DNA from 2 places in the Clostridium chromiireducens genome. Region 1 is predicted to be linked to the other one. Evidence: riboswitches for the same ligand, from Rfam matches in the RefSeq annotation. Region 1 holds a riboswitch; the other holds the start of a gene.
What was found. Region 1 has a riboswitch for cyclic di-GMP ahead of D2A34_RS07310 (sugar transferase). Riboswitches for the same ligand answer to the same signal wherever they lie in the genome.

Region 1 (6,523 bases):
AGTTCCGGTAATTGTTCTTTTACCAAATCAACATAACTTTCTCCAGTACAAACAAATATTTTTTCTATTGGTATAATAGGTTTAATTCTATTTACAGTCATTTGTATCATACTTTCTTTACCTATTAAGTTAAGGAACTGTTTTGGTTTTTTTTCCGTAGATAATGGCCAAAATCTTGTTCCTTTTCCACCGGCCATTATTAAAGCACATATCATTATCTTCCCCCCTAAAAATCTATCCCATTTATTATATAAATTTTATTTTCTTCAATTTCTTTGTTTAAAATATACAACTTCTTATAGTACTCTATAGTTTCTCTAATTCCATTTTCAAAATCGTATTCAGGATTCCATCCTAAAAACTCCCTAGCTAATGTATTATCTAAATAACTATGCAAAATATCCCCTTGTCTTGACTGCTTATGAATAACTTCAACATCACTCTCAAAAATGTCTTTCATAGTTTGGAACAATCTATTCACTGTAACTGGAACATTAGTGCTAATATTAACTATTTTGTTATCGCCCTTACTCAATGCAAGTAAGTTTGCCTTAGCAATATCCTTAACATAAATAAAATCCCTAGTCTGTTCCCCGCTTCCATATATGACAGGTAACTTATTATTCAAAAATTTATCAATAAATATAGAAACAACTCCACCTTCTCCTTTAGGATCTTGTCTCATGCCATAAACATTAGAATATCTAAAAATTGTGTATCTAATATCACATAAATTACAAAATGTTTTAATGTAATGCTCAGGGGTATGCTTGGAAATTCCATAAAATGATATTGGCTCAACAGGATGCTTCTCATCAACTGGCAAATATTCTGGATTGCCATAAACTGCTGCTGAAGATGGGTAAACTATTTTTTTTACTTCATATTTTCTACAGCATTCTAATACATTTATAGTACCTATAATATTAATATTAGCGTCAAACCCAGGTTTTATTAATGAAGTTTGTACATCTATTTGAGCCGCAAAATGATATACAACTTCTGGCTCTTCAATTTGAAATACTAGCTTTAAAGCATCTATATTAGTGATATCGCACTTATAAAATCTGGCTTTATCATTTAAATTTTCTATCCTACCAGTGGACAAATTATCAATCACACAAACTTCATAGTTATTATTTACCAACTCATCTACTATATTGGAACCTATAAATCCTGCTCCACCTATTACTACTACTTTCATATCATTTCCCCTATCTTGCATGTTCATCACCAAATAACACTCCAACCGTCTTAAATACCAACATTACATCAACAAAAGTATTTCTTTCCTCAACGTACTTAACATCTAATTTCATCCAATCCTCAAAGCCGATATCATTTCTCCCAGATACCTGCCAGTAACAAGTAAGTCCAGGTTTTACCTCTAATCTTTTCATCATCCAATCTTCAAATTTCATTACTTCTTTCGGAAGTGATGGCCTTGGACCTACTAGACTCATTTCACCTTTAAATACATTGATTAATTGTGGCAATTCATCAATACTCGTTTTTCTAATAAACTTTCCGATTCTAGTTATCCTAGGATCGTCTTTCATTTTAAACATGGGACCAGTCATTTCATTTTTAGAAGTTAGCTTGTCCTTTAATTCTTCTGCATTAACTACCATTGATCGGAATTTATACATTTTGAATCTCTTACCATTCTTCCCCACTCTCTCTTGATCAAAAATAGCATTGCCTTCTGATTCCACTCTTATCAAAATAGCTACAACTAAAAATATTGGGCTTAAAATTATAAGTCCAACCAACGAACATATTACATCCATAGTTCTCTTTAAAAAACAATACCCTAATCTACCGCTTTCTTCTTCAGCAACTTGTTCTTTAAACAAAACTTCTTCCCTATTGAATTCTAATTGCTCCATTTCATTCACCCCTAATTTTTTTCTCATACTAAATTAGCAACAGCTTTTAAGATTCTATGCTTTTTATCAGAACTTATTCCTCTATAGTTATTTTCCCAATAAAAAGCAACCAACCAAAAACTGTTCAGGCCGGTTGCACTATTAACTCACCATATATAAAGTGCCCATATAAAATATACAGTTCACAGTTTCCTTATAAAGATTATACCATATATTACACCATTTGTTAACTTTAAACCCAGTATCCATCCTATTATTCGTGCTACATAATTAGACATGCCATGGTAAAATTACCTTTTAAAAAAGGAAAATATTGTTTTCTTTTCCCTAATTTTTTCACCAACAAATTCTATTCTGTCATTATCTAGCAATTTTTCAGAACTATCTTTAAGGATATCTTTTCTTACACTTTCATTTATTAACCCCAAAGCATTGTTAATGCCTGTATTTCTCTTATTAATATTATGTGCATCTGAACCTATAAAGTTATAAATGTTATTATTTAATAGCATATTGGCTGTTTTCTTAACATTTTCGCCAAATTTCCCTTCTATACTTCCGGCATTTAGTTGAAATAAATATCCTTCATTAATAAATCCATTAATAAGACTAGGCTTTTCTATAATAGGCTTATACCTTTCAGGATGAGCTATTATTGGAACAATGTTTCTAACTTGAAGTTCATAAAGAATATCAAATATATTTTTGTCAAATTTATGCATCGGAAATTCAATAAGCATATATCTTGAATCGTTTATTGTTCCTATCTTTCCTTGTATGTAATAATCTATTATATTTTCATTAAAGTATACTTCCTGTCCGCTATATACTTTAACATCTATTTTTTCCTGTTCTAGTATCGTATTAATTTCTTGTACGTAATTCTTTATCTCATCAATTGTCGCCTCTCCATATTCAAGTAAATAGTGAGGTGTAGCTACAATTTCTTTAGTTCCATCTTTCTCTGCATTTCTAAGCATATCTAAAGTCATTTCCATACTCTTAGATCCGTCATCAATTCCTGGTATTATATGTGAATGAATATCTATTATCATATTTACTCCTATTTCGCTTCTTTACTTTCATCACTACTTCCATAATAATAATAGTATTTACCTCTAGTATTCTCCACTGCATGTAACACAGTTCCTAATATATTAGCTCCAACCTTAGTTAATAAATTTTTCGCTTCAATTACTGACTCCCTGCTAGTTCTTTGGGCTCTTATTACAAGTATAGTCCCGTCTGCTTTTGTCGAAAGAATTTGAGCATCTGTAACTGCTTGAAGTGGTGCACTATCAAGAATTACTATATCGTATTTTTCTCTTAATTTTTCTATTAAATTAGTCATAGATACTGATGACAGCATTTCTGAAGGATTAGGTGGAATTTTACCTGATGTTAATATATCAAGATTTCCATTACGGTTTTGTATTACATCTTCTATATTTTCTTTTCCTATAAGTACTTCTGATAAACCACTTAAATTAGATATTTTAAAGTTCTTATGTACAGAAGGCTTTCTCAAATCGCAATCTACTATTATAACTTTTTTATCATTCTGAGCAAAAGATAAGGCTAGATTTCCTGATACTGTAGACTTTCCTTCTGCTGCTTCAGCACTAGTAATTACTATTGTTTTTATAGCTTTATCAAATGATGAATATTGTACATTTGTTCTTAAGGTCCTATAAGCTTCAGATACTATAGACTTTGGTTTTTTTTCCACTACAAACCCTTTGTAATCTTGATTAGCTACAGCCTTATGCAGTCTTTTCGTTTTAAACATCTCTCATCCCCCTATTCCAAGTCATCAGGAATTGCACCAATAACAGGTATTCCTAATATTTGTTCTACTTGATCCTTATTCTTAAAAGTATTATCTATAAATTCTAATAAAAACGATAACCCAACACTAATCATAAGTCCAACTAAAAATGCAATAGCTATATTCATTTTATTGTTAGGACTAGCTGGACTTTCTGGTAATTTTGCCGGCTCGATTACTTTAACATTTCCATTTGGTATAAGATCTGTAGATGTTTTAATAAATTCACTAGTAATAGCATCTAATACATCTTTACTCAATTCCCTATCTTTACTTATATATTTTATTTCTAAAATTTGCGTATTCGCTGTCGGTGTAACAGTAAGATTACTTAAAATTTCTTCTGAAGTTGTATTTAAATTTGATGCATTAATAGCTTTTTCAACTAAAGCATTTGTCTTTATAACTTCTGCATATGTCTTTAATAACTGTTGATACATTTGAATATCACTATTATTATAATTCTGATCTTTACTATCTGTTCTCTCTTTTCCAATGAAAACTTTTGTGTTAGCTTCATATTTAGGTGCAATTACAAAAATACTAATAATTCCTACCATTAAAGTTGTAAGCAATGTTATGGAAAGTATCATTTTCCATCTTTTTAATAAAATATCTGCTATTTCTTCAATTCTTATAAATTCTTCACTTCTTATATTTTCTTCATTCATCTGCTAAACTCCCTATTTCACTATTTTCACAATACTTGTCCTAAAGATTATTAATAACTAAGCTACTTAACTTTAATAAACTTCTAGTCCAAAATTGCACATACCATTAATTTTATAAAGTCTCTCAAAAAATATTCCCCCTAAATAGTTAATTATTATTTCTATATCCACCTTTAACATTATAGCATAAATTTTACTTATGTTACACCTATGATTCCATTTATATTGGAATTTTAATATTTAGTCCTTTATTTTCCAAAAAATTTACCAATAATTACATTTTTATTAAAATTTTCTTACAAAATTTTAATTTCAGCAAAAGTTATTCCATTCCTACTTGTCATTAGCTTGCCTAAGAAACAAGCAGGAATGGTGCTACTTTTGCTGATAGAAATCCAAAGCTATTCTCTCGATTCACATATTAGATAAATCCAAATTATGTATGCGGATTATAATAATATCAAGTTACTTATTTTATCTATATCACCAGAAAGAACTGGTAGTCTTTTACACAGTGTTGCATTGAGAATATCGCTACAGGCATTTCTTCAGTAAAAGTTGTTTCACTTAAACTTGTCCAAATTTTATATTTGGAACAAGTTTAAGTGAGTACAACTTTTACTGGTAGAAATCCGCAGCCATATTCTCTAGCAACCGAGTAACAGACTACCAGTTCTTTCGGTTTTTATATCACAAATTAAGTTATCCAAATAAAGTTCTATCACTTAATGCTTCTGATCCATTTGCTTTTTCGAATAGTCCTAGAAGTTTATTGTTATCTAGTTTTTCTTTATCTTCACCTTTAACATCGACTAAGATTTGACCTCTATGCATCATAAAAAGTCTATTTCCATGTTCAAGAGCATGTTTAAGATTATGTGTAACCATAAGAGTTGTTATTCCACTATCTTTAACGATGTTTCTTGTTATTTCCATGATTTTTTCTGACGTCTTAGGATCTAATGCTGCCGTATGTTCATCTAACAATAATAGTTTAGGTTTCGACATTACGGACATCAATAGAGTTAATGCTTGTCTTTGTCCTCCAGATAAAAGTGTTACTTTATTATAAAGCTTATCTTCTAGCCCTAGATTAAGCTCCCTTACCATTTCTTTATAATAATCTATTCTCTTTTTGTTGATTCCAAAGCTAAGACCAAAAGTCTTACCTTTATTATCTGCAAGAGCAATATTTTCTAAAATCGTCATATTAGGTGCTACTCCCTTTGACGGATCTTGAAATACTCTTCCAATAGATTTAGATCTTGCATACTCTGGTTTATTAATAACTTCATTACCATCTAATAATATAGATCCCGAATCCGCTTGAAGGGTTCCTGATATCATATTTAAAAGTGTTGATTTACCAGCTCCATTTGAACCAATAATACTTATAAAATCACCTTGTTTAACGTCTAGAGATAATCTATCAAAGACTCTGTTTTCATTTATAGTATTTGGATTAAACACTTTGGATAGTTGTTTCACTTTTAACATTTTGTGCACCACCTTCCACAATAGTCTTTTTCTTTTTGAATTTAAAAATTCCATTATTAGAACATAGTGCTATAACCACAATTATTGCTGTCATTAATTTTAAATCATTAGCAGTTATTCCTACTACCGATCCATATTTTAATACAAGGGCAATGGCACATTTATAAATAATTGCACCAAATATTGATAATGTAGTTGCTTTTATAAAAGAAATCTTTTCAAATAAAGAACTTCCTATAATTACAGCTGCAAGACCCATTACTACTGTACCAGTCCCCATACCAACATCACTGAAACCTTGGTATTGAGCCATCAATGCCCCTGCAAGTGCAGCTAATGCATTACTTATAACAAGTCCTAGTATTTTAACTAAGTCTTTATTTACTCCAATTGAAGAAACTACCTGCTCATTATCACCTACTGCTATAAGCAAAAATCCTGATTTTGTCTTAAGATATACATCTAGCAATAATTTTACTACTAAAAGTATTATTAAAATTATTACTATAGCGGGTATCCCTGATTTAAATATATTTCCTACATTAAACAAAGGGACATTTGCTTTCCCCATTATTCTTAAGTTTATTGAATATAATCCTATCATCATAAGTATTCCAGCCATTAAATTATCAATCTTA
Region 2 (6,523 bases), on a different contig from region 1:
CAAGACTATTTAAATGCTTCATACCATGTTTTAAATTCTCAGTTTCAATTTGCACATCATTTGAATTATTTTTTATATTTAATATTTTGTCAGCAACTTCACTTGTACCCGTTGAACATTCGTTATTTGCTGTTGATATTTCCTTTAATGATTCTGTTATGGTTTTTATTGATGCCAAAAGTTCCTCTGATGTTGCACTTAAATCTGATACTAGATTCTTTATGTACAAAGCATCTTTCTCATAGTTTTCTCCAACTAAAACTGACTCTTTATAACTATCTAAAACTTTTGTTTCAATATATGTTAATGTTTGCTTAGAGACATCACTAAGATTATTTACAGCCTCAAATATTATATCAACTACATTATGTATTTCATTTACAGTTATTTTTGAATTCTCTGCTAATTTTCTAATTTCTTCTGCGACTATAGAAAATCCTCTTCCAGCTTCTCCTGCTCTGGCTGACTCAATAGCTGCATTTAATGCTAAAAGGTTAGTTTGCTCAGAAATATTAAAAATTGCATTAGTAAGCATTTTGATCTTTTCAACACTTTTAATTTTATCTAGTGCTTCATTCATTGCTTGTTTAATTGATGAATGTGCTTCGGTAGCTTGCCTTTGAAGCATTACAGAACCATCTTTAAGTGCACTTGCCCTACTATTAATTTTATTAGCTGATATAGCTCCATCTTGTGCTTTATCAGATATATGTTCTACTGCTGTTTCTATTTCCTCGGAAATAGCATTTATTTCCTCGGTTGATGCAGCAGTTTCTTCAACCTCTGCTGACAATTCTTCAATTACAGCAGAAGCCTCTTCTAAATTCCCCGTAATTTTTATAATATTATTGCTAGAAATTGTGATAACATCATTTATGTTCTTTGTTTCCATCATTATAGCTTGTACAATTTCTTTTAAAGAATTATGCATTTCATTAGTAGCTCTTGTTATATCACCTAATTCGTCTTTTGAATCTAGCCACTTGTCAGGTATGCTTCCTCTAAGATTTCCTGTTGAAATAGATTGTATATGTTTTTTTAAGAATGATAAAGGAGATGTAATGCTCTTTATTATATACATACAAAATGCAACAACAGCTATAATTATAATGAAAGCTATCAAAATTGACATAATATAATCAAACTTAAGTTTATTATTAACACTTTCTTCAATTGATAAATTGTTCTTATTTGCAAGTTCTACGACTTTATCAATAGAATTTCTGTGATTATTATATAACTCTTCTAATTTATTATTTAATATAAATTTTGCATTCTCTTTATCTCCATTTTTTATACACGGAATAAATTCGTTATTTAAAACATTAAAATATTCCTCAGCTGATTTATATGAATCTTCCACAAAAATTCTTTTCATTTCACTTTCAGGTAAATCATTAACCCATAACTCGTGATGTTCATTATAGTAGCTTTCGAGTTTTTCTTCATATTTAGCTAGTTCTTCAATCTTACTTTTATCATCTTCATTTAATAATTCCAATGCTGTAAGATGTGATTCTATTATGTACTCTGGAGGTGGAAGTATATCTGATATTAGATCTTTCCCCATAATTATTTGTTTATATGTATATCCATTGATTTTTGTATCAGTTATAACTTTATTTGTATAAAATCCAAAAACTGAAAATCCTAAAATAAAAATAATAATTAACAAAAATAACTTATATTTAATCTTCATATCTTTTATCATAAATTTAGCCCTCAACTCACATGATTATTTTATGTTTTATTCCCCAATTCTTATTTGCTATTTCGTATTGTTGATTAAATCACCTCTTTCTAATCTCATTAATAATCAGTTATATTTGAAACTTTAAATAAAAAAGACCAACTTAAACTAATTAATAAAAAATAATTAGCTTAGATTGGTCGGTTGCACAACTAGCTCCAAATTCTTAAAGTGCCCAAATAAAAGAATTCTTCATAGCTCCCAAATCATATTTTTGACATAGTTACACATCATTATTTACTGGTTAAATATTGCAATATGTGAAATTTTATCACATTAACTTACAATAATCAACAGTTATTAATATGACTCAGTATCGAAATCCAAATTCAAATTTATGAAATTACCTTTTTTAAAATAAAGCTGCCTTCTTCTAAATCTTTCGGATTTTTTATTTCTATTACATGAAATCCGCACTTATTAACATAGAAATTATGATTCCTATGAGAAAAAATAGGCGTTTCAGTACTCCATACTCTTGTATTTGGATACATGCTTTCAATTTTACTCCAAACTTTTGTTCCAATCCCTTTATCCTCATAATCAGGATCAATAAATATATTCCCTAAATAATTTTCATCATTATCATTAATCCAAAGAATTGTGGCACCAATAAGAACATTATCTAAGTATATACAATAAGAAGTCGCTTCTTTATCTAATCCCCATTTCCTTAAAAATGACCCATCATCGTATCCTGGAGGCCCACCAGTTTCTTGTCCCAAATGAATTTTTGTATCATAATCAAAAGCTCTTTTCATTATGTTTATAAGACTCAAAATATCTTCTTCAGTCATTTTATCAAATTTTATATTCATATCTACTCACCCCACCAAATTACTATTTATAATACTTAACTTTAAACTCAAATTGATTATTTATTAGTTCAAGAAATATTTTTAATCGTGATTATAAGGTATATGTTCAGAACCGAAAAATTTAGTAATATCACTATTTATCATTTCTAAAATATTATCATTCACGAATTTCACGTTTTTTACCATTATAAATTAATTATAACATATTTTGTAAAGGTCTCTTTATATACTTATAAAATAGAAAGTTTTACTTACCACAATTTTGTGGTGAGCACTTTGTCACTTCTTCAAATTATAAATGTTTTAATAGGATAATTTCATAAGGTTCTCCTTCTGGCATAAAACCTCCTACTGTTTTGTATCCCAATTTTAAATAAAAGTGTTGCGAATATTCGTTAGAAGCTGTTGAAGTCATAACAACCTCATACTCTAACTTTCTCATTTCAATTTCCCAAAACTCAACTAATTTTTTTCCGTAACCTTTTCCTCTCTTACTTTCTAAAAAATAAAGCATGTTCATAAATGGTGTATTGTCCCAAAACAAGTTATATCTTAGCCACCCACAAAAATCATTATTTTCTTCTAGAATTAGCACTCTACCTAACCCTATAAGATTTTTTAATTCATTCATTTTAATATGCTTATCATATAATGAAATAATCTTTAAATCTTCTATTTCAGCAAATCTAATCCTCATTAAAAACCACTTTCTTTCTTGCTTATTTACTTACCTTTCTTCCAAACTGGCCATATCACCATAGTTTTATACCAAATAGACTTATATTTCCACTTATGTTATAGTTTTGTATGAAGTGCGGACAAAATCACTTATTCAAATCAATAGAATAAAGTACATGTTTCCTTAAAGGACTGCCCTCAATAATATTCGGATGTTCAAATTCCATAACCTTTATCATACCAATCTTCTTCATTACATTTTCTGATTCAATGTTTATTTTCGAAGTGAAGCTATATACTTTATTGAGTTCTAGTGTTTCTAATCCATATTTTAAACATGCCTTTGCTCCCTCTGTTGCAAACCCTTTACCCCATGCTTCATATTTAAGTCTCCAACCTATTTCAATGCACGGAGTAAATTCAGATTTGAAGTTTGCTAAGTGGAATCCAATAAAACCAATGAAATCATTATTATGTTTAGTTTCAACTGCATAAAGGCCATAGCCGAAATTTTTGAATTCATCTTGAATTATGTTGTAAAATCTATCTGTTTCCTCTTCAGTAAGTGTTTTATTAAAATATTTCATTACCATGGTATCCTTATTCATTATCCGAAATTCATATAAATCTTGTTCATTCCAATCCCGAAATACTAACCGTTGTGTTTCAAAATAAACCATGTTTTCCCTCCTTTGAAATAGCTATATTTAGCCGTCAATTATATGAACTTATAAGAGTATTGTGTAAATGCTTTGAATTTACTTTAAATATTGTTCTGGATTTAATGATATTTTCTCTACATATGCAAAGAATAATGAACAGTGGTATCCATCAGCAACTGCATGATGAACTTGGATGGTTACCGGCATAATAATTTTATTATTTTCTTCAAAGAACTTCCCCCATGTTACCATAGGAAACAGGAAAGGACTACTTCCTTCGTTGTTTACATTAAAAGATGTGTAATTAAACCAAGGCAGACATGAGACAATAAAAAAATTCTTTTGAAATTGTGTTTTAAAATTATTATCTTCTTTATGACTGTTTAAAGAATTTACCATATCTCCATAAAAACTTAAAAATTCATCATTGAATGCTGTGTACATATCACTCATTACTTTAGTCTTATCGCTTAATACAGAATAACTCGGACCAATTTCATCAAAGAATCCTAATCTGCCATCTTCATCTAAAGCCATTTTAAATTCTTTATGATTATTTATAGCTTTTGAAACAATCCACGTAAATGTTGGATAAAGTCTTAACTTATTAGCTCTTATATAATTATATAGATTAGTAATATCAAGATTAACTGTAATACTGTATGTACATTTCGCATTATTAAAAAAATGGTTGAAACGATCTTTCCTTTCCCAAGTATCCATATCAACTATATTAAACCCCATAATAATTTATTTCCCCCTTATATTTTAATCTTATAATTCTTATTTCTAATCTTCAAAATTATTAACTACTTGTCTCCTTACGATTTTAACGGAATCTTACATAGAAAATTCTATTTTCAGGAATTAAGCCACTACTTATCAACGGTTCAATGCTTTCTGTATTGCCATGCCAACATCCTGCAATAGGAATTAACCCTTGCGAAATAGCAAATTTGCTCAGGTTTATCATTATACTTCTGCCAATACCTTTCCTTCTATGCTGTGGAAGTCTAAAATTGTCTACATCAACATTTTTCTGATTATTTTTCATCTTACCTATACCACCATATCCTAAGGTCTCCTCATTATCTGTGATTTTATAGAACTTGAAATTTCCATCGTCAAAGCAACTTAAATCACTATTTATTTTTATTTAACACCAACCCTCATACGATAGGAAAAATCTATTTTAAATTCTTTATCACCAAAAATATCAATAATTCTCTCTTTAAAAGATGCTAAAGTTGGGTTTATTTCATCTATATTTGCTTTAATAATAGACTGTAACCCTCCTTGACTTAAAGCAATTTCTATAAATCTTTGTGAAGTGCACATTTCAGTATTTGAAAAAACTATTTCTCTTACATATCTAAACTTATTGCTATTTTTAATATTGGAAAGGTGATTTTCCTTATCCCATCTGACAAAGCTATCTTTAATTCCTTCATATGTGGATTCAATTTCATTTACTTTCTCAAAAAGTTTGTTATATTCAAGTTCTGCTTCCCAATTACAAACAGGTGGCCAATCATAATCATAGACTGCAAAAACACCTCCATCTTTTAATATTCTTGAAACTTCATACAAAGTAGCTTCTGGATTCATCCAGTGAAATGATTGAGAACATGTAACAATATCTACAGAACTATCATTAAGCCCAGTATTGTCTGAAAATGCAGAAACAAATTTTACATTATTTAAATCTAATGCCTGTTCTATTGCTATTTTAATCATATCATCGCTTGGCTCTATTCCTATGACTTTCTTGCTTACATCACTCCAAATTCTTGTGGAAAGACCTGTACCACATCCTAAATCAATAACAACAGATGGACTTTCACCTAAATACTTAAGCAATATTTCTATGACTTTTTCAGGACATTCAGGTCGTGCATTATTGTAAACATCAGCAAATCCTTTAAATCTATCTGCATTTAAATGTAAGTAATCTTTCATAAATCCACCATCTTTCTAATTTATATTCTTTCTTTAATAAAATCTGTAATTATATTATGTGTTCTTTCCCAATCTTCGAAAGGCATATCGATAATAACTTTTTCAATTGGCAGCTGTTTCAAAATACTCAGCTCCACTTTTTGTCTTTCTTCAATACATGAAATATATCCATCAAAGCCTTCAAGAGAGTTTGACTTTCCATACCCTTGGGAAGTATGATAATCAATAACACTTTTAAGCCATTCATCATCACGTTCCATGGCAACTTCAGAAACTCTTTCTTTTACCTTAGAATTTTGCAAATAAATTATCACAGGACTTAGAGTCTTTATATGTTCATAAATGCTTGTTATATACTTTTGAATATTTTCATAAGGAAAATTAAACCTCATCATCATTTCACATAATGGATTCTGTAAAAAACAACAATTAAAAACATAAATATTCATTTCTTTGTTTGCCTGCTTGGCAAACTCTTCCCAATGCTCTAGCATAATTGCTTTTTCTATTTCCCATGGCAAACAATCATATATTTTAAAAGGAATTATCTTATTAAATAACTCTCCATTTACCTTTGAAAGTGGTATAACTACGCCTGAATTCTTCATAACTCCAATATTTTGAACTTGCTGTAATTCTATATCATTAAATATTCT

Region 2: another riboswitch for cyclic di-GMP. It lies ahead of D2A34_RS18250 (methyl-accepting chemotaxis protein); the one in region 1 lies ahead of D2A34_RS07310 (sugar transferase).

The regions. Positions count from the first base shown of each region.
Region 1 is NZ_QXDJ01000002.1:446,455-452,977, reverse strand. Features, by position in the region: gene D2A34_RS07320 (mannose-1-phosphate guanylyltransferase) at 1-215, opposite strand, end outside; gene D2A34_RS07315 (NAD-dependent epimerase/dehydratase family protein) at 227-1,204, opposite strand; gene D2A34_RS07310 (sugar transferase) at 1,215-1,889, opposite strand; cyclic di-GMP riboswitch class II at 2,008-2,091, opposite strand; gene D2A34_RS07305 (tyrosine-protein phosphatase) at 2,180-2,941, opposite strand; gene D2A34_RS07300 (CpsD/CapB family tyrosine-protein kinase) at 2,953-3,678, opposite strand; gene D2A34_RS07295 (YveK family protein) at 3,690-4,388, opposite strand; gene D2A34_RS07290 (ABC transporter ATP-binding protein) at 5,091-5,885, opposite strand; gene D2A34_RS07285 (ABC transporter permease) at 5,851-6,523, opposite strand, start outside.
Region 2 is NZ_QXDJ01000004.1:535,454-541,976, forward strand. Features, by position in the region: gene D2A34_RS18250 (methyl-accepting chemotaxis protein) at 1-1,711, opposite strand, end outside; cyclic di-GMP riboswitch class II at 1,881-1,962, opposite strand; gene D2A34_RS18255 (GNAT family N-acetyltransferase) at 2,086-2,568, opposite strand; gene D2A34_RS18260 (GNAT family N-acetyltransferase) at 2,861-3,265, opposite strand; gene D2A34_RS18265 (GNAT family N-acetyltransferase) at 3,393-3,926, opposite strand; gene D2A34_RS18270 (CatA-like O-acetyltransferase) at 4,005-4,652, opposite strand; gene D2A34_RS18275 (GNAT family N-acetyltransferase) at 4,738-5,064, opposite strand; gene D2A34_RS18280 (class I SAM-dependent methyltransferase) at 5,061-5,867, opposite strand; gene D2A34_RS18285 (P-loop NTPase family protein) at 5,888-6,523, opposite strand, start outside.